DNA from 4 places in the Streptomyces sp. NPDC048002 genome. Region 2 is predicted to be linked to each of the others. Evidence: riboswitches for the same ligand, from Rfam matches in the RefSeq annotation. Region 2 holds a riboswitch; each other region holds the start of a gene.

Region 1 (7,142 bases), on a different contig from region 2:
GCTCCCGCGCGACGGCGGCGATGTGCTCCAGCAGCGCGGAGGCGACCCCGCGCCCCTGGTGGGCGTCCTGGACCAGGAAGGCGACCTCGGCCTCGTCGGCGGGCGCGGAGGCGGGCCGGCCACCGGGGCCGATCCGGTCGTAGCGCACGGTGGCGATGAACTCGCCCCCGATGGTGGCCGCGAGTCCCACCCGGTCCACGAAGTCGTGGTGGGTGAAGCGGTGGACGTCCTTGGCGGACAGCCGCGGGTAGGGGGCGAAGAACCGGTAGTACTTCGACTCGTCCGAGACCTGTTCGTAGAAGCTGACCAGGCGTTCGGCGTCATCGACGGAGATGGGGCGGACGCGCGCGGTGCCGCCGTCGCGCAGCACCACGTCGGCTTCCCAGTGGGCGGGGTACTCGTGCCGGTCCGACGCGCTCTGCATGGGCCCCAGACTACGGCTCGCGTCCGGCAGCGGCGCGGGGCAGTCTGTGGAGGACGGGTGTCGAACCGGGGCCGCGGGTCGACGACCGGAGGGAACGGGCCACCGGTCCGTTCCGGGCACGCTCCACGTTGTGGAACACTGGTCTAGACAACCTGAGAACCTGAAGGGCAGCATCACATGGCTGAGCGCCGCGTCAACGTCGGCTGGGCCGAGGGCCTCCACGCCCGCCCCGCCTCCATCTTCGTCCGAGCCGCCACGGCCACAGGCGTCCCGGTGACGATCGCCAAGGCGGGCGGCAACCCCGTCAACGCGGCCTCCATGCTGGCCGTACTGGGCCTGGGCGCCCAGGGCGGCGAGGAGATCGTGCTCGCCTCCGACGCCGAGGGCGCGGACGCCGCCCTCGACCGTCTGGCGAAGGTCGTCGCCGAGGGGCTCGAGGAACTCCCCGAGACCGTCTGAGGCCATACCGGTCGCGGTACTCGCCGCTTCCCCGAAGGGCTCGTCCGAATTACCGGGCGGGCCCTTCGAATTTCCCGTTCGAGGGCAGCGAAAATAATCCCCCGCGAATTACCCGCTCTTTGTATACGGCGTGCATGTTAATGACGCAGGCTCGGCATGTTTACGGGATGTTGCGAATTCCTCACACGGTCCGGGCGCTCCCCCGTCGAGGGGAACCGCAGCCGGTGCGTGCCGCTGGAGCGCTCGGCGTGCACGGCCGTGATCGCCCGCGCGCGCTCGCTGTCGCCGCGCGCCACGGCGTCCACGATCGCCCCGTGCTCGGCCCAGGCGTCCACCGGCCCGGCCGACGCCTCCACCGAGTACATCCAGGCGATCTTGTGCCGCAGCTGGGTCAGCATCGAGGTCAGCGCAGGGCTGCCGGAGGCCTGGGCGAGCGTCTCGTGGAACCAGCCCCCCAGGGAGCGCAGATCCTCGCTGTTGCCCCTCCTGGCCCGCTCCTGACCGAGCCGCACCAGGCCGCGCAGCACCTTCAGATGGGCCTCCGTGCGCCGCTGGGCGGCCCGCGCGGCCCCGAGCGGCTCCAGCAGGGTGCGCATCTCCAGCAGGTCGGCGGCCTCCTGCTCGGTCGGCTCCGCGACGCACGCGCCCGCGTGCCGCCGGGTCACCACGAAGCCCTCCGCCTCCAGCGTGCGCAGGGCCTCCCGGACGGGGACGCGCGAGACGCCGTAGCGGCGTGCGAGCAGTTCCTCGGTGAGCCGGCTGCCGCGCTCGTAGACACCGGCGACGATGTCGTCCCGGATCGCCGTGCATACCGAGTGCGCCGGAACACGCATGACCGACCTCCGCTTTAATCCCCGTGAAACGTCGACGACTGACGTGTGTTCAGTGACTCTATTGCAATGAGCCGGAATTTCCGAAGGGGGGTCCGATTTCATGGATATTTTTTGGACAGTGATGTCCCTGAAACGCCGAAAACCCCGGCTCGGTGAGCCGGGGTCACGGGAAGCGGTGGCGGGGTCGCTCAGACGTTCACGCCGTGCGAGCGCAGATAGGCGACCGGGTCGATGTCCGAGCCGTACTCCATGGTCGTACGGGCCTCGAAGTGCAGGTGCGCCCCGGTGACGTTGCCGGTGGAGCCGGAGAGGCCGATCTGCTGGCCGGGGGTGACGGACTGGCCGACCGAGACACCGATGGACGACAGGTGCCCGTACTGGGTGTACGTGCCGTCGTGCATCTTGATGACGATCTGGTTGCCGTACCCCCCGCCCCAGCCGGCCTCGACGACGGTGCCCACGCCGACCGAGCGGACGGAGGTGCCGCCGGCGGCGTGGAAGTCGACGCCGGTGTGGCTGCCGGAGGACCAGACCGCGCCGCCGGCCTTGTAGCCGGTGGAGACGTAGGAGCCGGAGATCGGGGAGACGAAGGTGTTCAGGCGCTTGCGCTCGGCCGCGCGGGCGGCGCGCTCCTTGGCGGCCCGGGCCTCCTTGGCCGCCTCGGCGGCCCGCTCGCGCGCGGCCTCCTCGGCCTTCTGCCTGGCTTCCGCCTCCACGGCCGCCTGCTGCTGGGCGTCGGCCTGGGCGTCGATCTGCTCGGCGACCGAGTCGCCGATGGTGATCACGGGAGTGAGGCCGGTCTGTTCGGCGGCCGGCTCGGCGGCGAGCGCCGGAGCGGCGAGGGAGCCGACGACGCCGGTGGTGGCGAGCGCCGCCACTCCCGCCGCACGGACGGTGGTGCGCTGCATCCGGCCGGGACGACGGTGCTTCCCGGTGGCGCGGGTGAACGCCATCAAGTAGGTGGTCCTTTCCTTCCCTCTCGCCTACCGGGTTAGCTGACGGGTTCGGAGCAGGAAGGTCTCCTACGGACCCCCTCGCCTGCGCGCGGGCGTCCGATTCACCCCAGGGACTGTGGGTCCCCGGCTCCCCTGGCTCGCGCCGTACGGGGACTCGGCGATGGCTGTCCGGTGCCGCGGTCGCGGCGCACTGCCTGACGGACAGCCCGGACGACGCTAAACGGGACAACTTTCAATCCTCAAACGGATCAGGGCTTTTGTAGCGCATGCCACAGGCCAGACAGGCAGCCTCTCCCCCAATTCGGACATAAAGGGGCCCTGGTGGCGCTTTCGTCACCAGGGCCCCACGCGCGCGTTGCCGCGCCTTCACATCCGAGGGTGCCCCTACTCGGCCGTCACGACGGTGACTTCACCGATGCCGAGTTCCTCGACGGGCTTGCGGATCTGGGCCGCGTCGCCGACCAGGACGGTCACCAGACGGTCCACCGGGAAGGCGTTGACGACGGCCGCGGTGGCCTCCACCGTGCCCGTCTCGGCGAGCCGACGGTACAGCGTGGCCTGGAAGTCGTCGGGCAGGTGCTGCTCGACCTGGTCGGCCAGGGTGTTCGCCACGGAAGCGGCCGTCTCGAACTTCAGCGGCGCCACGCCGACGAGGTTCTGCACCGCGACATCGCGCTCGGCGTCGGTGAGCCCGCCCTCGGCGAGGGTGCGCAACACCGCCCACAGGTCCTGGAGGGCGGGACCGGTGTTGGGCGTGTCGACGGAGCCGCTGATGGCGAGCATCGAGGCGCCGGTGCCGTCCGGGGCGGAGCGCAGCACCTGCCCGAAGGCGCGCACGCCGTAGGTGTAGCCCTTCTCCTCGCGCAGGACGCGGTCGAGGCGGGAGGTGAGGGTGCCGCCCAGGCAGTACGTGCCGAGCACCTGCGCCGGCCACACCCGGTCGTGCCGGTCGGGTCCGACACGGCCGATCAGCAGCTGCGTCTGGACGGCGCCGGGGCGGTCCACGATGACGACGCGGCCGGTGTCGTCGGCGGTGACCGGGGGCACCGGGCGCGGCTCGGCGGAGGAACCCGTCCAGGAGCCGAGGGTCTCGGCGAGCAGCGCGTCGAGGTCGGTGCCGGTGAGGTCGCCGACGACCACCGCGGTGGCCGTGGCGGGGCGGACGTGCCGCTCGTAGAAGGCGCGGACGGCCGCCGAGTCGATGGCCTCGACGGTCTCCTCGGTGCCCTGACGCGGGCGGGACATGCGCGCGGTCGCCGGGAACAGCTGCCGGGACAGCTCCTTGGCGGCGCGCCGGGAGGGGTTGGCCAGCTCGTGCGGGATCTCGTCGAGGCGGTTGCGCACCAGCCGTTCGACCTCGCTGTCGGCGAACGCCGGTGCCCTGAGGGCGTCGGAGAGCAGGCCGAGCGCCTTGGGCAGCCGGGAGACCGGCACTTCGAGGGAGAGGCGCACACCGGGGTGGTCGGCGTGCGCGTCGAGGGTGGCGCCGCAGCGCTCCAGCTCGGCGGCGAACTCCTCGGCCGTGTGCTTGTCGGTGCCCTCGGAGAAGGCGCGCGCCATGATCGTGGCGACGCCGTCCAGACCGGCCGGCTCGGCCTCCAGGGGGGCGTCCAGCAGCACCTCGACGGCGACGACCTGCTGGCCGGGGCGGTGGCAGCGCAGGATGGTCAGACCGTTGTCGAGGGTGCCGCGGGTGGGCGCCGGGAAGGCCCAGACCTTCGGCTCTCCCGCCTGGGGTTGGGGGTGGAAGTCCATGGGGGCGAGCTCGGTCACTTGGCCGTCTCCTCGTTGTCGTCGGCTGCTTCCACGGTGGCCGCGGACTCGACGTCCTCGGCGTCGGCGTCCGGCACGGTGTCGGTGGGGACGGTCGGCTCGTAGACGAGCACCGCGCGGTTGTCGGGGCGCAGGCGGGCCTGGGCGACCTGCTTGACCTCCTCCGCCGTCACCTCCAGTACGCGCGTGACAGCGGTGAGGGCGAGCTGCGGGTCGCCGAACAGGACGGCGTAGCGGCACAGTTCGTCGGCGCGGCCCGCGACGGTGCCGAGCCGGTCCAGCCACTCGCGCTCCAACTGGGCCTGGGCGCGCTCCATTTCCTCCGCCGTGGGGCCCTCCTCGGCGAACCGGGCCAGCTCCTCGTCGATCGCGGCCTCGATGACGGGGACCTCGACATCGCCGGAGGTCTTCACGTCCAGCCAGCCCAGCGAGGGCGCCCCGGCCAGCCGCAGCAGGCCGAATCCGGCGGCCACCGCCGTACGGTCGCGGCGCACCAGCCGGTTGTAGAGGCGGGAGGACTCGCCGCCGCCGAGGACGGTCAGGGCGAGGTCGGCCGCGTCGCACTCGCGCGTGCCGTCGTGCGGGAGGCGGTAGGCGCCCATCAGGGCGCGCGCCGGGACCTCCTCCTCGACGACCTCGCGCAGCTGCTCGCCCATGATCTCCGGCAGCGAGCCGTCGCGCGGGGCGGGCTTGCCGTCGTGGGCCGGGATGGAGCCGAAGTACCGCTCCACCCAGGCGAGGGTCTGCTCGGGGTCGATGTCGCCGACGACCGACAGCACGGCGTTGTTCGGGGCGTAGTAGGTGCGGAAGAACGCGCGCGCGTCCTCCAGCGTCGCCGCGTCCAGGTCGGCCATGGAACCGATCGGGGTGTGGTGGTAGGGGTGGCCCTCGGGGTAGGCGAGTGCGGTGAGCCTCTCGAAGGCCGTGCCGTAGGGGACGTTGTCGTAGCGCTGGCGGCGCTCGTTCTTCACGACGTCCCGCTGGTTCTCCATGGACTCGTCGTCCAGGGCGGCCAGCAGCGAGCCCATGCGGTCGGCCTCCAGCCAGAGGGCGAGCTCCAGCTGGTGGGCGGGCATGGTCTCGAAGTAGTTGGTGCGCTCGAAGCTGGTGGTGCCGTTCAGCGAGCCGCCGGCGCCCTGCACCAGCTCGAAGTGGCCGTTGCCCTTGACCTGCCCCGAACCCTGGAACATCAGGTGCTCGAAAAGGTGAGCAAGGCCGGTACGGCCCTTGACCTCGTGGCGCGAGCCGACGTCGTACCAGAGGCAGACCGCCGCCACCGGGGTCAGGTGGTCCTCCGAGAGCACCACGCGCAGGCCGTTGGCCAGGCGGTGCTCGGTCGCTGTCAGGCCCCCGGTGCCTGCCTGGTCTGTGGCCGTGTGACCCATGGGCATGTACGTCCCTTCGATCGCGGACGCGGTCGTGCAAACCGCGGTCTTCCTGCCGGTCCTGCCACTGTATGCAAGCGTGCGCGGCCCTGGTGAAGTTCCCGGTCCGCCTACGCCGAGGGCGGACGCCCGGCGCGGATCGCGTAGCCTGCGGGCAGCCGTGAGCGGAGCCCCCACTCCGCACCGGGCGGACCGGGCGACGCCGGGTCCTGGTCCGGGTTGTCAGTGTCGCGGTCCACAATGGTCCGCGTCAGATCCAGTTCACGCGTCAGCAAGGAGCCTTGGCAGCGATGGCCCGCCGCAGCACGAAGACCCCGCCGCCCGACGACTCGTACGAGGAGAAGATCCTCGACATCGACGTCGTCGACGAGATGCAGGGCTCCTTCCTCGAGTACGCGTACTCGGTCATCTACTCCCGCGCCCTGCCGGACGCCCGTGACGGCCTCAAGCCGGTGCACCGCCGCATCGTCTACCAGATGAACGAGATGGGCCTGCGCCCCGACCGCGGCTATGTGAAGTGCGCGCGCGTGGTCGGCGAGGTCATGGGTAAGTTGCACCCGCACGGCGACTCGTCGATCTACGACGCCCTGGTGCGCATGGCGCAGCCCTTCTCGATGCGCGTGCCCCTCGTCGACGGCCACGGCAACTTCGGCTCCCTCGGCAACGACGACCCGCCGGCCGCCATGCGGTACACCGAGTGCCGCCAGGCGGCCGCGACCAGCCTGATGACCGAGTCGATCGACGAGGACACGGTCGACTTCACGCCCAACTACGACGGTCAGGAACAGGAGCCGGTGGCGCTGCCCGCCGCCTTCCCCAACCTGCTCGTCAACGGCTCCTCCGGTATCGCGGTCGGCATGGCCACCAACATGCCGCCGCACAACCTCGCCGAGGTCATCGCGGCCGCCCGCCACCTGATCCGCTACCCCAACGCGGATCTGGACGCCCTGATGAAGTACATCCCCGGCCCCGACCTGCCCACGGGCGGCCGGATCGTCGGACTGGCCGGCATCCGCGACGCCTACGAGTCGGGCCGCGGCACCTTCAAGATCCGCGCCACGGTCGCGGTGGAGACGGTGACGGCGCGCCGCAAGGGCCTGGTCGTCACCGAACTGCCCTTCACGGTCGGCCCGGAGAAGGTCATCGCGAAGATCAAGGACCTGGTCGGTTCGAAGAAGCTCCAGGGCATCGCCGACGTCAAGGACCTCACCGACCGCGAGCACGGCCTGCGCCTGGTCATCGAGATCAAGAACGGCTTCGTACCGGAGGCCGTCCTGGAGCAGCTGTACAAGCTGACGCCGATGGAGGAGTC
Region 2 (7,142 bases):
GCGCGGACGTGGTCGTCGCCGACCACGAACTCCGTGGACCCGCCGCCGATGTCCACGACCAGGAAGGGCCGCCGCAGCTCGGGGCGGCCCGTCAGCTCCCTGGTGGCGCCGGTGAAGGAGAACTCGGCCTCCTGGTCCCCGCTGATCACCTCCGGCTCGACACCGAGGATGCCGACGACCCCGCGCACGAAGTCCTCGCGGTTCTCGGCGTCCCGGGAGGCGGAGGTGGCCACGAAGCGGACGCGCTCGGCGCCGAGTTCCTTGATCACCTCGGCGTACTCGCGGCACGCGGCGAAGGTGCGCTCCAGCGCCTCGGGGGCGAGCCGCCCGGTGCGGTCGACGCCCTGGCCGAGCCGCACGATCGTCATCCGGCGGTCCAGTTCGACGAGTTCGCCCGTCGCGGGGTCGCAGTCGGCGACGAGCAGGCGGATGGAGTTGGTGCCGCAGTCGACGGCGGCGACCCGGGTCACTCGCCGTCCTTCTCGTCGAGGGGCTTGACGGCGAAGTGGCCGTCCTCGGTCGTCTCCGTCTGCCATCCCTCGCCGGTGGGCGGGCCGGCCGGGACCACGCACGCGCCCTTGCGCCACCACTCGGGCAGCATCGCGAGCGCCTCGTCGCCCAGCGGGTTCACCCCGGGGCCGGCGGCCAGCGAGTGCGCCACCAGCACGTGCAGGCACTTCACCCGGTCCGGCATGCCGCCCGCGCTCGGGAAGCCGGTCAGCTCCTCGATCTCGTCCCGGCGCCGGATGTAGTCCTCGTGCGCGGCGCGGTACGCGGCGGCCAGCTCCGGATCACTCTCCAGCCGGGCCGTCATCTCCTTCATCACCCCGTTGGCCTCCAGCGTCCCGATCGCGGACGCCGCCTTGGGGCAGGTCAGGTAGTACAGCGTCGGGAACGGCGTCCCGTCCGGCAGCCGCGGGGCCGTCTCCACCACGTCCGGCTGTCCGCACGGGCACCGGTGCGCGATGGCGCGCAGTCCGCGCGGCGGCCGGCCGAGCTGCTGCTTGAAGGCCTCGACGTCGGCGTCGGTCGGCTCGGTGCGCGGGGTGGTGGGCGGGGGCGTTTCCATCACAGTCTTTCGTCGTCTCTCATCTGTCGGTCCGCGGCTGGGTCTGTCGGTCCGCGGCGTCGGACTTGTCGACGCCGTCCCAGACGTTCGCGTACCAGGGGCGGTCGGCCGCGCCGAGGTCGGTGCGCGCCTGCTTCGCCGCGTCCGGATCCACCACGACGAACCCGGTCTCCCCCGGCATCACATAGTGCAGCCGGTCCCTGATCCGCTGCTCGGCGTACGCGTCGTCCTGCCAGCGTGCCTTGAGGTCCCGCAGCTCCTCCACCCGCTCCCGCGCCTGCCGCTTCTGGCGTTCCAGATCGGCGATCTCGGCGCGCTGGGCGACGTACTGCCTTATCGGGTAGGCGAGCGCCACGACCAGGGAGCAGACGACGAGGGCCAGCAGGGCGGCACGGCCGGTGAGGCGGGAACGGCGGGCCTGGCGCCGGGTCTGCGAACGGTAGACGCGGGCCGCCGTCTGCTCGCCGAGCAGACGGATCCTGGTCGTGGTGGAGAAGCGGTCCCGGTCCTTGACGGCCATCTCTCACTCCCGTTCACACACGCGCGTACGTCCCCGCACACGGTACGGGACCGGGTACGGGGACGTACGTACGACTGGCTAGGCCTTCAGCAGCTCAGCCCTTGCCGTGCTTACTGGTTCGCGGAGCGAAACCGCGGGAACGCCGAGCGGCCGGCGTACACCGCGGCGTCGTCGAGGATCTCCTCGATGCGCAGCAGCTGGTTGTACTTGGCGACGCGGTCCGAGCGGGCCGGGGCGCCGGTCTTGATCTGACCGCAGTTCACCGCGACGGCGAGGTCGGCGATGGTGACGTCCTCGGTCTCGCCGGAGCGGTGGGACATCATGCACTTGAAGCCGTTGCGCTGGGCCATCTCGACGGCGTCCAGGGTCTCGGTCAGCGAGCCGATCTGGTTGACCTTGACGAGCAGCGCGTTGGCGGAGCCCTCCTCGATACCGCGGGCGAGGCGCTCGGGGTTGGTGACGAAGAGGTCGTCGCCGACGATCTGGACCTTGTCGCCCAGCTGGTCGGTGATGATCTTCCAGCCGGCCCAGTCGTCCTCGAACAGCGGGTCCTCGATGGAGACGAGCGGGTACGCCTCGACGAGCTCGGCGTAGTACTCCGTCATCTCGGCGGCGGAGCGCTCCTTGCCCTCGAAGGTGTAGACGCCGTCCTTGTAGAACTCGGAGGCGGCGACGTCGAGGGCGAGGGCGATCTGCTCGCCGGGGGTGTAACCGGCCTCCTTGATGGCCTCGATGATGAGGTCCAGGGCGGCGCGGTTGGACTCCAGGTTCGGGGCGAAGCCGCCCTCGTCGCCGAGGCCGGTGGACAGGCCCTTGGTCTTCAGCACCTTCTTGAGGGTGTGGTAGACCTCGGCGCCCCAGCGCAGGGCCTCGGAGAAGGACTCCGCGCCGATCGGGGCGATCATGAACTCCTGGATGTCCACGTTGGAGTCGGCGTGCGAGCCGCCGTTCAGGATGTTCATCATCGGCACCGGCAGCAGGTGCGCGTTGGGGCCGCCCAGGTAGCGGAAGAGCGGCAGGTCGCTGGCCTCGGAGGCGGCGTGGGCGACGGCGAGCGAGACGCCGAGGATGGCGTTGGCGCCGAGCGAGCCCTTGTTGTCGGTGGCGTCCAGGTCGAACATGGCCTGGTCGATCAGGCGCTGCTCGGTGGCGTCGTAGCCGACCAGCTCCGGGCCGATCTGCTCGATGACCGCGAGGACGGCTTTCTCGACACCCTTGCCGAGGTAGCGGTTCGGGTCACCGTCGCGCAGCTCGATGGCCTCGAAGGCACCGGTGGAGGCGCCGGACGGAACGGCGGCACGACCCGTGCTGCCGTCGTCGAGGCCGACCTCGACCTCGACGGTGGGGTTGCCTCGCGAGTCGAGGATTTCCCGGGCTACGACGACGTCGATGGACGGCACGAGCATCTCCTTCATGGGATGTGACGCTGGAAGTGCGGGGCACGTGAGCCTTGCGACTAGAGCCTAACCGCCCCGGGGACGTAGGCCAGCCGACCGACCGTCCCGTGGACAAGGACAGACGGTACCCATTGTTTCCCGCCGGAACAAAGGGGCGGTGAACGACGGGAAAAGAAAAACCCCGCCCCGGTGCGTACGGGGGAACACGCACCGGGGCGGGGAGCCCGTGGGGACGGGGGGTGGTCCGCACGGGGCCCCCAGTATGGAGGCCGCCGATAGGAGGACCCTGTGATTCGGCTACGGGATCACTTGAGGTGCAGCTGCTGACCGGGGTAGATCAGGTCGGCGTCCTCGACGATGTCCTTGTTCAGCTTGAAGAGCTTGGCCCAGCCGCCCTTGACGTCGTTCTCCTCGGCGATGGTGCTGAGGGTGTCGCCCTTGACGACCTTGTACTCGCCGTCACCCTTCTTGACCTTCTTGCCGGTCGGGGTGGTGACGGTCTTCTGGGTCTTCTTGGCGGCCGGACGCTCGGTCGAGCGCGAGGCGGTCTGCTGCTCGGTGGAGCGCGTGGCGGTCTCGGTGGAGCCGCCGGTGGAGTTCTCGGTGGAGTTCTCGGTGGTGGTGGAGCCGCCGTCGTACGCGGCGCTCGACAGGCCGACACCGCAGCTCGGCCAGGCACCCTTGCCCTGACCGGCGAGAACCTTCTCGGCGATCTCGATCTGCTGCGCCTTGCTCGCCTGGTCGGCGGTGGAGGCGTACTGCGTGCCGCCGTACGCGGCCCAGGTGGACGCGGAGAACTGGAGGCCGCCGTAGTAGCCGTTGCCCGTGTTGATGGACCAGTTGCCGCCGGACTCGCACTGGGCGACGGCGTCCCACTCGGAGGCGGTGGCGGCGGAGGCGTTGCCGGCCACCATGAGCGGGGCGGCGACGGCCGCGCCGGTCACACCGGCGATGGCGATGGCGCGAGTGGCCTTGGACGGACGACGGTGCTTGCCCTTGCCGGAAAACAGCATGGATCGATCCCCTCACCGACGCCTGCGAGGTGAGCTGTCGGGTTCGGGCCGGTTGAGTTGCCCGGCCGCGCGGCCTGTCGGTCGCACGGCTCCACCCCAAGCCGGATCCGGTGTCGAGTCACCTCAACCGCCGGTCCCGGCGCTTACCTTGGGTCCCCCGCTCCTGCCTACGGCGCATGATGCGACGACTGTTCCCGTACGGCCACCGGCAGGATTCGGCGTGCGGCAGTCGGGGCCCGCTGCTGCGAGCGGTCACGACCGTAGGCAGGCGATCCGCGGAATTTCAAAGACGATCAGGGCTTCTGAGACTCATCCCACACTTTCACCAAAGCGGACATTCGGCGCGAAGTGTGACGCGAACTGCCCCTGCTTTTCGACCGGTTAGTCCCGTACTTCGAGGGTCTGACCGGGAGTGATGCGGCTGGGGTCGGGACCGATGGCCGACTCGTTGGCCGCGTACAGCCCGCGCCATCCGCCGTCGAGGTCAAGGGAGTCGGCGATGCTCGCCAGGGTGTCGCCGGCCCGGACGACATACGTATCGTCCGCCCCGCGCTCGTCCGCGGGCTGGCCCCGATGGCGGCCGGCCCCGGTGTCGACGAGAGCGGAATCGCCCCCGACCCAGAGGATGCTGTCCGAATTGTCCAGCCCGGATATTCCTGTGAACAGGCTGTCGACCTCGCGCGAGGGGTCACTCTGGGAGGAGTCCGACGAACCGGACGAGCCGGGCGCGCCCTTCGACTTCCCGGACTCGGAAGCCCGCGCCGACTCGGTGGACTTGTCCGCCTTTGACGGCTTCTCCGACGTGGCCGAATCCGACGCCTCGTCCGACGCCTCGTCCGACGCCCCCGGGGTGGCGGACGCCTCGGAACCGGAATCGTCGCTGCCGGAGTCGGAGGGCGACTCGGAGGCGCCACCGCCGATGGCGTCCAGCAGACCGGACGAACTGGACGAGTTGGATGATTCGGAGGAGTCGGATGAATTGCCGTCCTCTTCCAGGCCCGTGTCGATTCCGACCGAACCGGACTCCGCGTCAAGGCCGGAGAGCGGACCGCAGGTCGGCCAGGCGGCCAGCCCCTGGTCGGCGAGGATGCGCTCGGCGACGGCTATCTGCTGGGAGCGGCTGGCCCGGTCCGGGCTGGCCGCGTACGCCTTGCCCCCGTACTCCTCCCAGTTCTCCTGGGTGACCTGGAGGCCGCCGTAGTAGCCGTTGCCGCTGTCCTCGCTCCAGGAGCCGCCGCTCTCGCACTCCGCGACCCTGTCCCAGGTGGTTCCCTCCGCCGCGCTGGCGCCCGTGGCGCCGAGCAGCGGGATGGCGATGGCGGAGCCGGTCACCCCGGCCGCGACGATGAGTGCCGGAGCCTGGCGGGGGCGACGGTGTCGACCGTTCCCGGAGAGCATGCGAGAGCCTTTCGCAGAACAGCAGGGACCGGCGCGGTACTCGTGGGGGCGAGGCGCCGCGCTGACGAGTGAACGTATAGGCAGACGATCACTTGTCACAAGTCGATGCCGCACAGATCACGTGAAGATCACAGACTTGAGGGTGTGTCACATTGACCGGGGTGCGACCGGTCAGTCGCGGGGCGTGAACTCGACCGGCAAAGTGCGTAGTCCGCGCATGATGAGGCCGCCGCGCCAGCGCAGGTCGGCCGGTTCGGCGCCGAGCCGGAGGTCGGGCAGCCGGGTGAGGAGGGTGGCCAGCGCGGTCTGGCCCTCCAGCCGGGCCAGCGGGGCGCCCAGGCAGTAGTGGATGCCGTGGCCGTACCCGAGGTGCTGGTTGTCGCGGCGGGAGAGGTCGAGGGTGTCCGGGTCCGCGAACCGCGCCGGGTCCCGGTCCGCGGCGGCGAGCACCACCAGCACCGGGTCGCCCGCGGCGATCTCCTGGCCGCCGAGGGCGAGCGGCCGGGTGGCGAAGCGCCAGGTGGCGAGCTCCACGGGGCCGTCGTAGCGCAGGAGTTCCTCCACGCCGGTTTCGAGCAGACCGGTCTCCCCCGCGGCGAGCGAGCGCTGGAGGCGGGCCCGCTGCTCGGGGTGGGTGAGCAGGGCGAAGGTGCCGTTGCCGATCAGGTTGACCGTGGTCTCGAAGCCCGCGAAGAGCAGGATGAAGGCCATCGCGGCGGCCTCGTTCTCGGTGAGGTGCTCCCCGTGGTCGGAGGCGCGGATCAGACCGGAGATCAGGTCCTCGCCGGGCACGGGCTCGGCGGGCAGGGCCTCGCGCTTGCGGTGGATCAGCTCGGCGAGGTAGCCGCGCATCTTCTTCACCGACCGGGCGACCCCGCCGCGGGGGCCGCCCTGGTGACGGATCATCATGCCGGCCCAGTCCCGGAAGTCGTCCTGGTCCTCGCGGGGGACGCCGAGCAGGTCGCAGATCGCGTGGATGGGCAGCGGGAAGGCGAACTCGTGGATGAGGTCCGCGCTGCCCTTCGCCGCGAACTCGTCGATCAGCCGATCGGTCAGTTCCTGCACCCGCGGGGCGAACTCGGCCACCCGGCGGGGCGTGAACGCCTTGCTGACCAAGCGCCGCAGCCGGGTGTGGTCCGGCGGGTCGATGTTGAGCAGATGCGTCATCAGCTCCGCCTTGCGCTCACCGGGGATACCGGTCTTGCCCTTGGCATGGGCGGGCTCGGCGTGGTGCTCGGGGTTCTTGCTGAGCCGCTGGTCGGCGAGGGCCTGCTTGGCGTCGTCGTACCGGGTGACCAACCACGCCTCCACCCCGCTGGGCAGCGTGGTCCGGTGCACCGGCGCGTGCTCCCGCAGCCAGGCGTAGGCGGGATACGGATCGGCGGCGAACTCCCAGGTGAAGAGGTCGGGGGCGGGGGCGGGAGCGGGAGCTTCGGCGGCGGGGGCGGGAGCTTCGGCGGCCGAAGGCGGTACGGGAGCGCCAACGGAGGGCGCCGCTACGGGACAGCCGGCGAAAGGCGGGGTGGAGGAGCCGACGGAGGGCTGCGCGGACGAGCCTGCGGAATGCGGTGCGGGGGTGGGGTGGTCGGTCACTCCTCGACGGTATCGGGCGGGGTGGCGGGGGTCGCTGCGGCGGGGGGCGGGTGCCGGGGCACCGCGGAGGCGGGCGCCGTCTAGGTGGAGGGGCGGGTGCCGGGGGCCATCGCTGAGGCCGGGTTCGCCTAGGTGGGGGGCGGGTGCCGGGA
Region 3 (7,142 bases), on a different contig from region 2:
GTCGTCGGCCACACCGTCTACGAGGCCCTGCACGGCGCCAAGAAGGGCTTCAAGGACGCCTTCGCCCCGCAGGGACTCTTCGAGGACCTGGGACTGAAGTACGTCGGCCCCATCGACGGACACGACATCGGCGCCGTCGAGTCCGCGCTGCGCCGCGCCAAACGGTTCCACGGGCCGGTCCTGGTCCACTGCCTCACCGAGAAGGGCCGCGGCTACGAACCCGCCCTCGCCCATGAGGAGGACCACTTCCACACCGTCGGCGTGATGGACCCCCTCACCTGCGCCCCGCTCGCCCCCTCCGCGGCCCCCTCCTGGACCTCGGTGTTCGGCGAGGAGATCGTGCGGATCGGGGAGGAGCGCCAGGACGTCGTGGCGATCACGGCGGCCATGCTGCACCCGGTCGGCCTCGGCGCGTTCGCCGCCCGCTTCCCCGACCGGGTCTGGGACGTCGGGATCGCCGAACAGCACGCGGCCGTCTCCGCGGCCGGCCTCGCCACCGGCGGCGTCCATCCCGTCGTCGCCGTCTACGCCACCTTCCTCAACCGGGCCTTCGACCAGCTCCTGATGGACGTCGCCCTGCACCGCTGCGGGGTCACCTTCGTCCTGGACCGGGCCGGCGTCACCGGCGTCGACGGCGCCTCCCACAACGGCATGTGGGACCTGTCGATCCTCCAGGTCGTCCCCGGACTGCGGATCGCCGCGCCGCGCGACGCCGACCAGTTGCGCGCCCAGCTCAGGGAGGCCGTCGCGGTGGACGACGCGCCCACGCTGATCCGCTTCCCCAAGGAGTCGGTGGGCCCGGCGGTCCCGGCCGTCGACCGGGTCGGCGGCATGGACGTGCTGCACCGCGACGAGTGGCCCGAGGTACTCCTGGTCGCCGTCGGCGTCATGGCGCCGGTCTGCCTCCAGGCCGCCGAACTGCTGCGCGCCCGCGGCATCCCCTGCACGGTCGTCGACCCCCGCTGGATCAAGCCCGTCGACCCGGCGCTGCCCGGCCTGGCCGCGCGGCACCGGCTGGTGGCCGTGGTGGAGGACAACAGCCGGGCCGCCGGGGTGGGCGCCGCCGTGGCCCTCGCGCTGGGTGACGCCGATGTCGACGTGCCCGTACGCCGGTTCGGCATCCCCGAGCAGTTCCTCGCGCACGCCAAACGCGCCGAGGTGCTCGCGGACATCGGCCTCACCCCCGTCGAGGTCGCCGGACGGATCAGCGCGAGCCTGGCCGTCCAGGAGCAAGCCAAGGAGACAGCGGAATGACCACGGAGTTCGACCTCGGCGCACTGCTGGCCGAGCGCGGCGCCGAGCGCTACGAGCTGCACGGCAGGTACCTCAACCACCAGCTCCCGCGCATGCTGCACACCATCGGCTTCGACAAGGTCTACGAACGGGCCGAGGGAGCCTACTTCTGGGACGCGGACGGCGCCGACTACCTGGACATGCTCGCCGGGTTCGGGGTGATGGGCCTGGGCCGCCACCACCCCGTGGTCCGCAAGGCCCTGCACGACGTCCTCGACGCACAGCTCGCCGACCTCACCCGCTTCGACTGCCAGCCCCTGCCGGGCCTGCTCGCCGAGCGGCTCCTCGTGCACAGCCCGCACCTGGACCGGGTGTTCTTCGGCAACAGCGGCACCGAGGCGGTGGAGACCGCGCTGAAGTTCGCCCGCCGCGCCACCGGCCGGCCCCGCGTCCTCTACTGCGACCACGCCTTCCACGGTCTGACCACGGGCTCCCTCTCCGTCAACGGCGAGGACGGCTTCCGCGACGGCTTCGCCCCGCTGCTGCCCGACACGGCCGTACCCCTCGGTGATCTCGACGCCCTGGCAAGGGAGTTGAAGAAGGGGGACGTCGCCGCCCTGATCGTCGAGCCGATCCAGGGCAAGGGCGTGCACGAGGCTCCGCCCGGCTACCTCCGGGCCGCCCAGGAACTGCTCCACCGGCACAAGGCCCTGCTCATCGCCGACGAGGTGCAGACCGGGCTCGGCCGGACCGGGGACTTCTACGCCTACCAGCACGAGGACGGCGTCGAACCGGACCTGGTCTGCGTGGCCAAGGCGCTCTCCGGGGGCTACGTCCCGGTCGGCGCCACCCTCGGCAAGGACTGGATCTTCAAGAAGGTCTACTCGTCGATGGACCGGGTGCTCGTCCACTCGGCGAGCTTCGGCTCCAACGCCCAGGCCATGGCGGCGGGGCTCGCCGTGCTCGCGGTCATGGAGGACGAGCAGATCGTCGCGAACGCCCGCGCCACGGGCGAGCTGCTGAGGTCCCGGCTCGCGGCCCTGGTCGGCAAGTACGAGCTGCTCGCCGACGTGCGCGGCCGGGGCCTGATGATCGGCGTCGAGTTCGGCCGGCCCTCCTCGCTGAAGCTGCGCGGCCGGTGGACCATGCTCCAGGCCGCCCGCAAGGGCCTGTTCGCGCAGATGGTCGTCGTGCCGCTGCTCCAGCGGCACCGCATCCTCACCCAGGTCTCCGGCGACCACCTGGAAGTGATCAAGCTCATCCCGCCGCTGACCATCGGTGAGCGCGAGGTGGACCGCTTCCTGGACGCCTTCACCGAGGTGATGGACGACGCGCACAGCGGCGGCGGACTGATGTGGGACTTCGGAAAGACCCTGGTCAAGCAGGCCGTCGCCAACCGGCAGTAGCCCATTTGCCTCAGAGGCAAGAAATTTGCCCCTGAGGCAACGATCGGGCTGAATGGGGAGCATGAGCTCTCCCGAGACCGGCCCGGAGGACCTGCCCGTGGTGGCGCCCCAGCTGCGCGCCCTGCGCCACCGGGCCGCCCTCACCCTGGAGGCCGCCGCCCGGGCGGCCGGCCTGTCACCGGCCCACCTCTCCCGGCTGGAGACCGGACTGCGCCAGCCCTCGCTGCCGATGCTGCTCGCGCTCGCCCGCGTCTACGGTACGACGGTCTCGGAGCTGCTCGGCGAGACGGTCGCCGACCGGGACGCCGTGGTGCGCGCCGCCGACATGGAACCGACCGAGGCCGGCGGCTGGACCTACCGGCAGGCCGGCGCCCCCGGCCGGGGTATGCAGGCCCTCAGGCTGCACGTCCCCTTCGGCTCCCAGGGCGACATCGTCCGGGTCCACCCCGGCGAGGAGTGGCTCCACGTCCTCACCGGGCGGCTCCGGCTGCGCCTCGGGGACACCGCGCACCTGCTCGCCCCGGGCGACAGTGCCCACTTCGACTCGCTCACCCCGCACCGGATCGCCGCGGACCGGGGCGGGGCCGAGCTGCTCTTCGTCCACACCCTGCTGCAGAGCCCGACGGCCGCCCTGTGCCTGGGCCCGAACCCTGGAGTCATGCCATGAAGGACATGGAGGAGAAGTTCCCCCGCGCGCTGTGGGTCCGGCTTTTCATCTACATCGCGGTCGGACACGTCTTCGCCGCCTTCATCTACCTGCTCTTCGAACTGGGCGCCAAGCAGTAGACGGGCGCCCGCTCAGTCGAGCAGGCGGTCGCGGAGGCGTTCACGGGTCTCGGGGGTGACGGACAGCCCGCGTGCCAGGTAGGAGTCCACGTCGCCCCAGGTCTCCTCGATGGTCTCGAAGGCCGCGTTCAGGTACTCGGCGCGGGCGTCGAACAGGGGGCTGAGCAGCTCCATGATCTCGGGCGTGTACACGTTGTTGCGCTGCACCTTGTAGCGGCGGTGCTTGGCGTTCGACTCCAGGTAGTCGGCGAGGATCGCCTCGCGCTCCACGCCCACGGCGAGCAGGGTGACCGCCACCGACAGACCGGCGCGGTCCTTGCCCGCCGCGCAGTGCATCAGGGCCGGGACGCTGTCCTCGGCGAGGGAGTGCAGGACCCGGGAGTGCTCGGCGGTGCGCTCCTTCACGATCGTGCGGTACGACTCGATCATCCGGTTCGCGGCCTTGCCGTCGTCCAGGATCTCCCGCAGCTGCTCGATCTCGCCGTCGCGGACCATCTTCCAGAACTCCGCGCCGTCCGCGGGGTCGCTCAGCGGCAGGTTCACATTGCGGACCCCCGCCAGCTCGACGTCGGGGCCCTCCAGCTTCTGGTCCGCCGCGTTGCGGAAGTCGAAGATCGTGTGCAGCCCGAGCCCGGCCAGGAACGCGGCGTCCTGGGCGGTCGCGTGCGCGAGATGGCCGCTGCGGAACAGCACACCGTGCCGTACCCGCCGTCCGTCGACGGTGGGCAGCCCGCCCACGTCACGGAAATTGCGAACTCCGGCCAGCTCGGGCTCGGTCGACGGGACCTGCTGCGTCACTTGGGCTCCTCCCACCGGTCCCGCCGACTCCGGTGTCCGGCGGGCACGCTCTGACGATACGACATCCGGTCCGGCCGACCATGGAATGCCTCAAAACGGACTAAGAGTGGTGAAAGTCCCGCGATTTCCAGCGAGTTTGTGAGCCTGCTGTGATGTAACGGTTCTCCCCGCTAAGGGCTGTCTGGGTGTTCTGTCCGAATTGCTGTCTTCATTCCAACTCGCTGCGGAATAAAGGAGTCTGGAGCAACGTCACGTGAGCAGGGTCATAACCGTGACGGTGCGTCGCCCGTCATGTTCACGTAATGCGCATGCTTTTCAAGGGGATTTACGGGAATCCGCGCCCGGCCAATGCACGGAAAGTGACGGCGAATTCCCGCAAGGGATCAAGAAGGACGCCTTCGGGCGGAACCTTCTGCTTGTCCGTTTGCGTCTTGGTCGCTTACGTTCGCCACCAATCCGAGCGGACGCCGAATCCTGCCACCGCCCGGAATCCGCACACTCACCCGTACTCGGCAGGAGCGGGGGACCCACAGGCATCACCGCCTGGTCCGGTCTCCGGAACAGGCTCGGGGTCAAGTCGCGCCCAGCGCGCGGCCGGACATCTCCAGTCCGAACCCGACAGCTCACCTCGCAGGCGCCGGAGAGGAATGCGCCATGCCCGCGAAGGGTAAGCACCGTCGTCCCAAGACCCTGAGTCTCACCCGATCGATCGCCGTCGCCGGAACCGGTGGCGCCGCGCTCGCCCTCCCGCTCCTGGGAGCCACCGGCGCGCACGCGGCTCCGTCCCAGTCGGTTTCGGAAAAGGCCGTTCAGTCGGTCCAGTCGGTTCAGTCGGTCGAGAAGAAGTCGGTCGAGAAGAAGGCGGCGAAGAAGTCCGCCAAGACCGCCACCAAGTCCTACACCGTGGTTTCCGGGGACTATCTCTCGAAGATCGCCGACGAGCAGAACGTCAGCGGTGGCTGGGAGAAGCTGTACCAGGACAACCGTGAGGCCGTCGGCTCCGACCCGTCCCTGATCCACCCCGGCCTGAAGCTGTCGATCGGCGCCAAGGCCGCCGCGACGGGCGACGCCGGGAAGTCCGCGGCCAAGCCGTCCACCAAGTCCTCGTCGGACGCGGCGAAGTCGGACTCGTCGGACACCGCGAAGTCCTCCGAGGCCACGCAGTCCGCGCAGACCGAGCAGTCCGCCGACTCCTCGGAGTCCACCACCACCGCCACGCAGACCGCGCAGTCCTCCGCCTCGGGCTTCGCCGCGCCGGTCTCCGGTGCCGGTGTCGGCACCCAGTACAAGGTCGCGGGCAGCATGTGGTCCAGCGGTTACCACACCGGCGTCGACTTCGTGATCCCGACCGGCACCTCCCTGAAGGCCGTCGGCGCGGGCACCGTCGTCTCGGCCGGCTGGGGCGGCGCCTACGGCAACCAGGTCGTCATCCAGCTCGCCGACGGCCACTACGCGCAGTACGCCCACCTGTCCTCGCTGTCCGTCTCCAGCGGTCAGACGGTGACGGCGGGCCAGCAGGTCGGCCTCTCCGGTGCCACCGGCAACGTGACCGGCCCCCACCTGCACTTCGAGATCCGCACCACCCCGAACTACGGCTCGGACGTGGACCCGGTCGCCTACCTGCGGGCGAAGGGCGTCACCGTCGGCTGACGGAGCCCCCGCGCACGACCACCTGCCTGACACGCCGCCGAAGGCCGGACCCCCGATCCCCGGGTCCGGCCTTCGGTGTTCCCGCGCACCGCTGACCGCCGCCTCGCGGCAAGTCGGCTGAGCCCTCAACATCCCTGATCGGAGACGTATTCCGGGCTTGGTCAACCCTTTGCGAGTGGCCTATCTCACCGCCCGTCAACCCTTCCTTACGGTCGCGTAGGTCACATTGGAAGGTGAATCATGAGCCGATGTGGCAGACGATGCGAAGAGTGACGACAGGGCAGTGATCGGGTCGTACGTGGCGCTGGGGGACAGCTTCACCGAAGGGGTGGGCGACCCCGGGCCCGACGGGGCGTTCGTCGGCTGGGCCGACCGGTTCGCGGTACTCCTCGCGGACCGTCGGCCCGAGGGCGACTTCAGCTACGCGAACCTGGCCGTGCGCGGCAAGCTGCTCGACCAGATCGTGGCCGACCAGCTTCCGCGGGCCCTGGAACTCGCCCCGGACCTGGTCTCCTTCTGCGCCGGCGGCAACGACATCATCCGGCCCGGCACCGACCCCGACGAGGTCGCCGAGCGCTTCGAGCGGGGCGTGGCCCGGCTCACCGAGGTGGCCGGCACGGTCATGGTCACCACCGGCTTCGACACCCGGGGCGTGCCGGTGCTCAAGCATCTGCGCGGCAAGATCGCCACGTACAACCTGCATGTCCGGGCCGTCGCCGACCGGTACGGCTGCCCGGTGCTGGACCTGTGGTCCCTGCGGACCGTGCAGGACCGGCGGGCCTGGGACGGCGACCGGCTCCACCTCTCGGCGGAGGGGCACACGCGTGTGGCGCTCCGCGCCGGCCAGGTGCTCGGTCTCCAGGTCCCGGCCGACCCGGACCAGCCCTGGCCGCTGCTCCCGCCGCGCGGCACGCTGGCGGTCCGGCGGGACGACGTGCACTGGGCGCGCGAGTACCTCGTGCCGTGGATCGGCCGCCGACTGCGCGGCGAGTCCTCGGGCGACCACGTGACGGCCAAGGGCGCGCTGTCCCCGGACGACATCAAGATGCGCATCGGGACGGCGGTCTGAGGCGGCCGGGCTCCGGTCGGGAGCGGTCCGCTGCCGGTCAGCGGGCCGTCGCTGTCAACGCCTCGCGGTTCAGGCCCAGTTCGCCGGCGAGCGCCTCGTCGGCCCACTCCTGGGCGCGGGCTCGGGAGAGGGCGCCCTGGTAGGAGGTCAGCTGGACGGCCAGCCCGTCGAGGAGGGCCGTCAGGCGCAGGGCCGACGCG
Region 4 (7,142 bases), on a different contig from region 2:
CAGCACCAGCAGGGGGCCGCGTGCGGCGGGCAGGCCGGGCGGCAGGTCCGGGGCGCGTTCCTGCAGATGCGCCCTGGCCACACCCCGGCCGCGGCGGGCCTCGACCAGTTGCCGGCCGAGCATCGCCGTCGTCCAGGCGGCGCCGCAGGCCAGCAGCAGGGTGAGACCGGAGGCCCACAGGGGCGCCGCGGAGAGGTCGTAGGCGGCGGTCACCGCGGGCGGCGCGGGTGCGAAGACATGGTCGCGGACGGTGTGGAAGACGGCGGCCGCGCCCAGGACCAGGGCCGTCAGACAGCACAGCAGCACGGTGGCGACCAGGCACTGCCACACCCACAGGCCGACCACCGGCTCCCGTTCGGGCCAGGCGGCCCGGGTCAGGGAACGCGGCACCGGCACGGCGGCCGTCAGCGCGACGGCGCTCAGCAGGAGCAGGCAGACGGTCATGCCACGGGCTCCGGATCCTGATCGGGACGAGTGCGGCTCGGGGCGGGAGCGCGCGGGCCAAGTGCGGCGGGTGCCGCGCGTACCGTCCACCGCCCAGTATGACGGCGGCGGACGGTGCACGGCAGTGGTCGGGAACCACCCGCGGCAGGACCGGGACCGGCCGGGTAGCGGCCCGGGGGAGTCGGCCACGAGCCTCAACTCCCCTGCGGACCGCTGCTCTTCAGCGGGGGCGAGCCCGAGGGGTCAGCCGGACACCACGCGTCCGGTGACCTCGCCGAGCCCCACCCGGGAGCCGTCCGTGCCCCGCGCCCAGGCCGACAGGGTCACCACGTCGCCGTCCTCCAGGAAGGTCCGCTTGCCGTCGGGGAGTTCGAGGGCGTCGCGGCCGTTCCAGGTCAGCTCCAGCAGGGAGCCGCGCTCGTGTTCCGCCGGGCCGCTGACGGTGCCGGAGCCGTAGAGGTCGCCGGTGCGCAGGGAGGCGCCGTTGACCGTCATGTGGGCCAGCTGCTGGGCGGCGGTCCAGTACATCGTGGAGAAGGGGGGTTCGGAGATCACATGGCCGTTGAGGGAGACCGTGATGCGCAGGTCGTAGCCGCCGGGTTCCTCGGACGCGTCGTCCAGGTAGGGAAGCAGTGCGTGGGTGCGCTCCGGCGGCGCCACACGGGCCGCGTCGAGGGCGTCCAGCGGGGTGATCCACGCCGACACCGAGGTGGCGAAGGACTTGCCGAGGAACGGGCCGAGGGGGACGTACTCCCAGGCCTGGACGTCCCGCGCGGACCAGTCGTTGAGCAGGCACAGGCCGAAGACGTGCTCGCGGAAGTCGGCGAGGGCGACCGGGCTGCCCATCGCCGAGGGCGCGCCCACCACGAAACCGACCTCGGCCTCGATGTCCAGGCGGACCGAGGGGCCGAAGACCGGGGCCGCGTCGGTGGGTGCCTTGCGCTGGCCCGAGGGCCGTACGACGTCCGTGCCGGAGACCACGACGGTGCCGGAGCGGCCGTGGTAGCCGATCGGGAGGTGCTTCCAGTTCGGGGTGAGGGAGTCCGCCGCGTCCGGGCGGAAGATCTGGCCGACGTTGCGGGCGTGGTTCTCGGAGGCGTAGAAGTCGACGTAGTCCGCGACCTCGAAGGGCAGGTGCAGGGTCACCGAGGAGAGCGGGTGGAACAGCGGCTCGATGGTCTCCCGGTGGGACGGGACGGTGACCCAGGCCGTCAGCGCGCGGCGCACGTCGGACCAGGCGGTGCGGCCGGCGGCCAGCAGCGGGTTCAGCGTGGGCCGGGCCAGCAGGGAGGAGTACGGGGAGCCCAGCGCCAGCGCGGCCGCGCCCGCGTCGAGGACGTGATCGCCGAGCCGTACGCCGACCCGCCGCCCGCTGTCGTCGCCGGGGACGGAGAAGACACCGTACGGAAGGTTGTGCGGGCCGAAGGGGTCGCCCTCGGGGACATCAAAGGGGGGCATGGGTACTGCCTCACTCTCGTGCGTGCCACGGGTCCGTGTCGTCGCCGCACACGTTACGGGTGGGGCACCCGTCTTGGGCAGTGCGTATGGTGCGGTGCCGTCGGCAGGGGAGGAGGCAGGGGAGGAGGCCGGCGAGGAGGCCGAAGAAGCGGCCGCCGAGTCGCCCGCGGTCGGCCGTCGTGCGAGCCGCACTCCAACTCCGCCGCGGTCCGTTCCGGTCCCCGGGCGAACGCCGTGCGGCGGCAGGGGAGTTGGCGGGGTCCGGTGGACTCGTGCTCGGCCGGTTCCCGCTTGAGTCGGGAGCGCGTCCTGTCCGTATTCTCTGATCATGGCCGCACCCCTCGCATATTCACTTGTCGCCACCGACCTGGACGGCACGCTGCTCCGTGGCGACGACACGCTCTCCGACCGGTCGTACGCCGCGCTCGCGCGGGTGGCGGAGTCCGGAGCCCGGCATCTGGTGGTGACCGGCCGCCCGGCTCCCCGGGTCCGGCCGCTCCTGGAGGACCTGGGCCGCGGGGGGCTCGCGGTGTGCGGGCAGGGCGCGCAGGTGTACGACGCCGGCGCGGACCGACTGCTGTGGTCCGTCACCCTGGACCGGGAGCTGGCGGAGACCGCGCTCGGCAAGATCGAGGCCGAGGTGGGTCAGGTCTACGCCGCGGTCGACCAGGACGGCGTCGACGGGCTGACGCTGATCGAGCCCGGCTATCTGATGCCGCACCCCACCCTGCCCGCGGTGCGGGTCGGGCGCCGCGACGATCTGTGGTGCGAGCCGATCAGCAAGGTGCTGCTGCGCCATCCGGAGCTGTCCGACGACGAGTTGGCGGCGACGGCGCGCACGGTGGTGGGCTCGCTGGCCACGGTCACCATGTCGGGACCCGGGACCGTCGAGCTTCAGCCGTGCGGCATCACCAAGGCGACGGGCCTGGCGCTGGCCGCCGACCATCTGGGCCTCGGCCCGGAGCGGACCATCGCCTTCGGCGACATGCCCAACGACATCCCGATGTTCGACTGGGCGGCCCACGGGGTGGCGATGGCCAACGCCCACCCCGAACTCAAGGCGGTGGCGGACGAGGTCACCACGTCGAACGAGGACGACGGCATCGCCGTCGTCCTCGAAAGACTCTTCCCGCGGGGCGTCTGATCAGTAGGCGCCGAAGACGTTGTCGATCGAGCCGTACCGCTGGGCCGCGTAGTTGCAGGCGGCGGTGATGTTGGCGACCGGGTCGTACGGGTCCCACGAGGTGCCGGCCACGTGGTAGGCCCGGAAGGTCGGGTCGATCACCTGGAGCAGGCCCTTGGACGGGGTGCCGGCGGCGGCGTTGGAGTCCCAGTTGTTGATCGCGTACTGGTTGCCCGAGGACTCCCGGATGACGTTGCGGTAGATCCCGTTGTAGGTGCCGGGGATCCCCTTCTCCGCCATGACCTGGAGGGAGGCGCGGATCCAGCCGTCGAGGGTGTTGGAGTACCCGAGCGAGGTGGCCGTGGTGACCGTCGGGGTGGCCGCGGAGGCGGTGGTGGAGCCGATGAGCGGGAGCGCCAGTACGGCGGCTCCGGTGCCGATGACGGCGAGCTTGCGGGCGATACGGGTGCGGCGCTGAGCGGCAGCAGGCATGACTGTGTTCCTCTCCGGCGCCTGCGAGGTGAGCTGTCGGGTTCGGGCGGGAGCTGCCCGGCCGCGCACCCCGAAGGACACGCGACTGCACCCCGAGCCGTTCCGGCGCGTCCGAGGACGTCCGGTCCGGCGGCTTACCTGTGGGTCCCCCGCTCCTGCCGTACGAAGAAAATTCGGTGGAATCGGGCGGCGGCAGGATTCGGCGTCCGCCCGACAGGCCGGGAACGTATGCGAGAGCGCATGTCCGAAACAAGTAGCGGATTCACATATCCAGGGTTTTGATCTTCATCGGGGGGTGTGGGGCAAATGATCGTTTGCTGTCGCCAAGGCTCAACTGGGAAGCGGGGGACGCATGTCGGCGTGATTCTGCGGACGGGCTGTGGGTGGATGTGCGTGAGTCAAGTCACGCGTGCGCGCAAGGAGTATCAAATCGGGCAATAGGCTCAATGGTGTTTTATCGCCGACTCGTTCGCAGGGCTGGAGGGCGTGCCGGAAGGTGTTCCGGAGGGTGCGCCGATCGGCCTCGATTCGAGGCGGACTCCACCGTGGCCGCGTAAGTCGGTCGATATCGGGTCTTATCGGGTGATCAAAAAACATGGACGCCATGATCCGATACCGCCCGTCGTGGACCGGCGGGCGGCATCGGTGATCGAAACCTGACCGGATACGCTGACTTGAGTGAAGGCAGCGACCTATCGACAAACCGCGTAATCGCCGGAAGACACCAGCAGACAGGAGACCCCTCGTGACCGTCGTCGGGCCGTTCGGGCTGAGCGTGCGGGACCAGGCTCTGGAAGCCGATGTCCAGGCCGGGATGGCGGCTGTCGAGGAGGGACTGCTCGAGGCCACCAAGAGCGAGGTCCCCTTCATCACCGAGGCCGCCCAGCATCTCGTGCGCGCGGGCGGGAAGCGGTTCCGGCCGCTGCTCGTGATGCTCGCCGCGCAGTTCGGCGACCCGTACGCGCCGGGGATCGTGCCGTCGGCCGTGGTGGTGGAGCTGACCCACCTGGCGACGCTCTACCACGACGACGTGATGGACGAGGCCGACGTCCGGCGCGGGGTGGACAGCGCGAACACCCGCTGGGGCAACTCCGTCGCCGTCCTCACCGGGGACTTCCTCTTCGCCCGCGCGTCGCACATCCTCGCCGACCTCGGCCCGGAGGCGGTCCGGGTGCAGGCCGAGGCGTTCGAGCGGCTGGTCACCGGCCAGATCCTGGAGACGGCGGGCCCGCAGGACGGCCGCGACCCCGTCAGCCACTACCTCGACGTGCTGGGCGGCAAGACGGGCTCCCTGGTGGCCGTGTCCTGCCGCTTCGGCGCGATGATGTCGGGGGCCGACGAGACGGTCGTGGACGTGCTCACCCAGTACGGCGAGCGGCTCGGGGTCGCCTTCCAGCTCGCCGACGACGTGCTGGACATCGCCTCCGACTCCCACGAGTCGGGGAAGACCCCGGGCACGGACCTGCGCGAGGGCATCGCGACCCTGCCGGTGCTGCGGCTGCGGGAGCGGGCGGAGCGGCTGGGCCTCGCCGAGGACATCGCGCTCTGCGAGCTGCTCGACTCCGACCTGACCGACGACACCCGCCACGCCGAGGCCCTCGCCGCGCTCCGGGCGCACCCGGCGCTGGAGCAGGCCCGCCGCGACACCGTGCGCTACGCGCAGGACGCGCGCGCCGCCCTGGCGCCGCTCCCCGAGTGCGACGCGAAGGCGTCCCTCATGGAGCTGTGCGACGCCGTGGTCCACCGGGCGGGCTGACCGCCCGGACCCCTCCGTACGTCCAGGGCCGGCCACCGGCCCTGAGAGGGCGGTGCCGCTCGCGACCCCTACGGGTCGGGGGAGGTGCCGCCCTCTCGTGTCATACCGCAGGTGTACACGGAGTTGAGTCCGGGGTCTGACGCTTCGTCGCCGCCGATTTGGTCAGATGGTGACTACGGAAAACACCACTCCTCACCGATTCGGGTGAGAATGGCGGCTACGGGCTGGACGCACGGGAGTTGGCAGGCCGCCGCCGACGACGGAGGTAAGGCACACATGGCACCGTACGGATCCGACGACAGCACGACCGGGGACGAGACCGACGACCTGCGATCGGGGCGGCGCAAGGCGGCGCGGTACGTCGTCCCCGTGGCGGTGGTGGGCGTGGCGGCGGCGACCATCGGCCTGGTCCCGGCGCTCGCCGACTCCGGCGACCCCGACCTGCCGGAGATCAGCGCGCAGCGGCTCATCGAGAAGATCGCCGCGTCCGACGTACAGCAGCTGTCCGGGACGGTGAAGATCAGCACCGATCTGGGGCTGCCCGACCTCGGCGGGCTCGGGGGCTCGCTGGCGTCCGGGGCGATGGACTCCGGGGACGGTTCGGCCGCCGACCCGTCGGCCAAGCTCACCGAGCTGGTCTCCGGTACGCACACGCTGCGCGTCGCCGCCGACGGCCCCGACCGGCAGAAGCTCTCGGTGCTGGAGAACGCCGCCGAGTACAGCCTGATCCACAACGGCAAGGACGTCTGGGGCTACGACAGCGCGTCCAACGAGGTCTTCCACGGCACCGCCGACGAGAGTGCCGAGCGCCAGAAGGAGGTCCCGGCCACGCCCAAGGACCTCACCGAGGAGGCCCTGAAGGCGGTCGACGACACCACGTCCGTCACCGTCGACGGCACCGCGCACGTCGCGGGACGGGACGCCTACCGCCTCGTCATCAAACCCAAGCAGTCCGGCACCACGGTCGGCCAGATCACCGTCGCCGTGGACGCCGGGACCGGGATGCCGCTGAAGTTCACGCTGACCCCGGCGAGCGGCGGCGCCGCCGTGGTGGACGCGGGCTTCACCCAGGTCAGCTTCGCCAAGCCGGCCGCCTCGACCTTCGACTTCAGCCCGCCCAAGGGCGCGAAGGTCACCGAGGAGGGCGAGTTCGAGGCCCCCGAGGAGAAGCATTCCAAGGCGCCCGAGCGGGCCCCGGAGAGCGAGCCGAAGGTCATCGGCGAGGGCTGGAACTCCATCGCCGTCCTGGACACCGGCGGTGAGGGCATCCCCTCCGGCTCCGAGGTCGGCGGCGACCTGGGCGGCTTCATGGACTCGCTCGGGGACAAGGTGAAGGGAGAGTTCGGCGAGGGCACGGTCTTCAAGACCCGCCTGGTCAACGCCCTCATCACCGAGGACGGAACGGTCTACGTCGGCGCGGTCACCAAGGACGCGCTGGTCAAGGCCGCCGACGCCGGGCAGTAGGGCGTCCATGACGGAATGGTGGCGAGGCACCGTGAAGGACGGGTAGTAAGGCACCCATGACAGAGACGTCCGCCGCGGAGCCGGCGCCCGAAGGGCCTCGCGCGGGTGACGGAGTGATCGTCACCCGCGCGCTCACCAAGCGCTACCGCGGCGGACAGCTCGCCGTCGACGGACTCGATCTGACCGTCCCGGCGGGCAGCGTCTTCGGCTTCCTGGGCCCCAACGGCTCCGGCAAGACCACCACGATCCGCATGCTGATGGGCCTGATCGAACCCACCTCCGGCACCGCCCGGGTGCTCGGCCGCCCCATGCCCCGCGCCACCCGGTCCGTCCTGCCGCACGTCGGCGCCCTGATCGAGGGCCCCGCGCTCTACGGCTTCCTCTCCGGCCGCGACAACCTCCTGC

What was found. Region 2 has a riboswitch for cyclic di-AMP ahead of AB0E07_RS03455 (transglycosylase family protein). Riboswitches for the same ligand answer to the same signal wherever they lie in the genome.
Positions count from the first base shown of each region.
Region 1: another riboswitch for cyclic di-AMP. It lies ahead of AB0E07_RS20015 (M23 family metallopeptidase); the one in region 2 lies ahead of AB0E07_RS03455 (transglycosylase family protein).
Region 3: another riboswitch for cyclic di-AMP. It lies ahead of AB0E07_RS15925 (LysM peptidoglycan-binding domain-containing M23 family metallopeptidase); the one in region 2 lies ahead of AB0E07_RS03455 (transglycosylase family protein).
Region 4: another riboswitch for cyclic di-AMP. It lies ahead of AB0E07_RS34395 (transglycosylase SLT domain-containing protein); the one in region 2 lies ahead of AB0E07_RS03455 (transglycosylase family protein).

Region 1 is NZ_JBEZNL010000015.1:43,913-51,054, forward strand. Features, by position in the region: gene AB0E07_RS20000 (GNAT family N-acetyltransferase) at 1-424, opposite strand, end outside; gene AB0E07_RS20005 (HPr family phosphocarrier protein) at 602-883, shown strand; gene AB0E07_RS20010 (GntR family transcriptional regulator) at 1,021-1,716, opposite strand; gene AB0E07_RS20015 (M23 family metallopeptidase) at 1,905-2,669, opposite strand; cyclic di-AMP (ydaO/yuaA leader) riboswitch at 2,682-2,842, opposite strand; gene AB0E07_RS20020 (pitrilysin family protein) at 3,057-4,445, opposite strand; gene AB0E07_RS20025 (pitrilysin family protein) at 4,442-5,836, opposite strand; gene AB0E07_RS20030 (DNA topoisomerase IV subunit A) at 6,121-7,142, shown strand, end outside.
Region 2 is NZ_JBEZNL010000002.1:92,460-99,601, forward strand. Features, by position in the region: gene AB0E07_RS03435 (Ppx/GppA phosphatase family protein) at 1-470, opposite strand, end outside; gene AB0E07_RS03440 (DUF501 domain-containing protein) at 467-1,069, opposite strand; gene AB0E07_RS03445 (septum formation initiator family protein) at 1,089-1,589, opposite strand; gene eno (phosphopyruvate hydratase) at 1,700-2,995, opposite strand; gene AB0E07_RS03455 (transglycosylase family protein) at 3,292-3,999, opposite strand; cyclic di-AMP (ydaO/yuaA leader) riboswitch at 4,004-4,184, opposite strand; gene AB0E07_RS03460 (transglycosylase family protein) at 4,381-5,397, opposite strand; gene AB0E07_RS03465 (cytochrome P450) at 5,569-6,990, opposite strand.
Region 3 is NZ_JBEZNL010000010.1:135,471-142,612, forward strand. Features, by position in the region: gene dxs (1-deoxy-D-xylulose-5-phosphate synthase) at 1-1,254, shown strand, start outside; gene AB0E07_RS15905 (aspartate aminotransferase family protein) at 1,251-2,639, shown strand; gene AB0E07_RS15910 (XRE family transcriptional regulator) at 2,701-3,306, shown strand; gene AB0E07_RS15915 (DUF6126 family protein) at 3,303-3,425, shown strand; gene AB0E07_RS15920 (tyrosine-protein phosphatase) at 3,438-4,223, opposite strand; cyclic di-AMP (ydaO/yuaA leader) riboswitch at 4,714-4,873, shown strand; gene AB0E07_RS15925 (LysM peptidoglycan-binding domain-containing M23 family metallopeptidase) at 4,878-5,873, shown strand; gene AB0E07_RS15930 (SGNH/GDSL hydrolase family protein) at 6,157-6,942, shown strand; gene AB0E07_RS15935 (TetR family transcriptional regulator C-terminal domain-containing protein) at 6,980-7,142, opposite strand, start outside.
Region 4 is NZ_JBEZNL010000045.1:16,077-23,218, reverse strand. Features, by position in the region: gene AB0E07_RS34410 (M56 family metallopeptidase) at 1-444, opposite strand, end outside; gene fahA (fumarylacetoacetase) at 688-1,902, opposite strand; gene AB0E07_RS34400 (HAD family hydrolase) at 2,231-3,046, shown strand; gene AB0E07_RS34395 (transglycosylase SLT domain-containing protein) at 3,047-3,517, opposite strand; cyclic di-AMP (ydaO/yuaA leader) riboswitch at 3,523-3,706, opposite strand; gene AB0E07_RS34390 (polyprenyl synthetase family protein) at 4,263-5,273, shown strand; gene AB0E07_RS34385 (DUF2092 domain-containing protein) at 5,550-6,737, shown strand; gene AB0E07_RS34380 (ABC transporter ATP-binding protein) at 6,794-7,142, shown strand, end outside.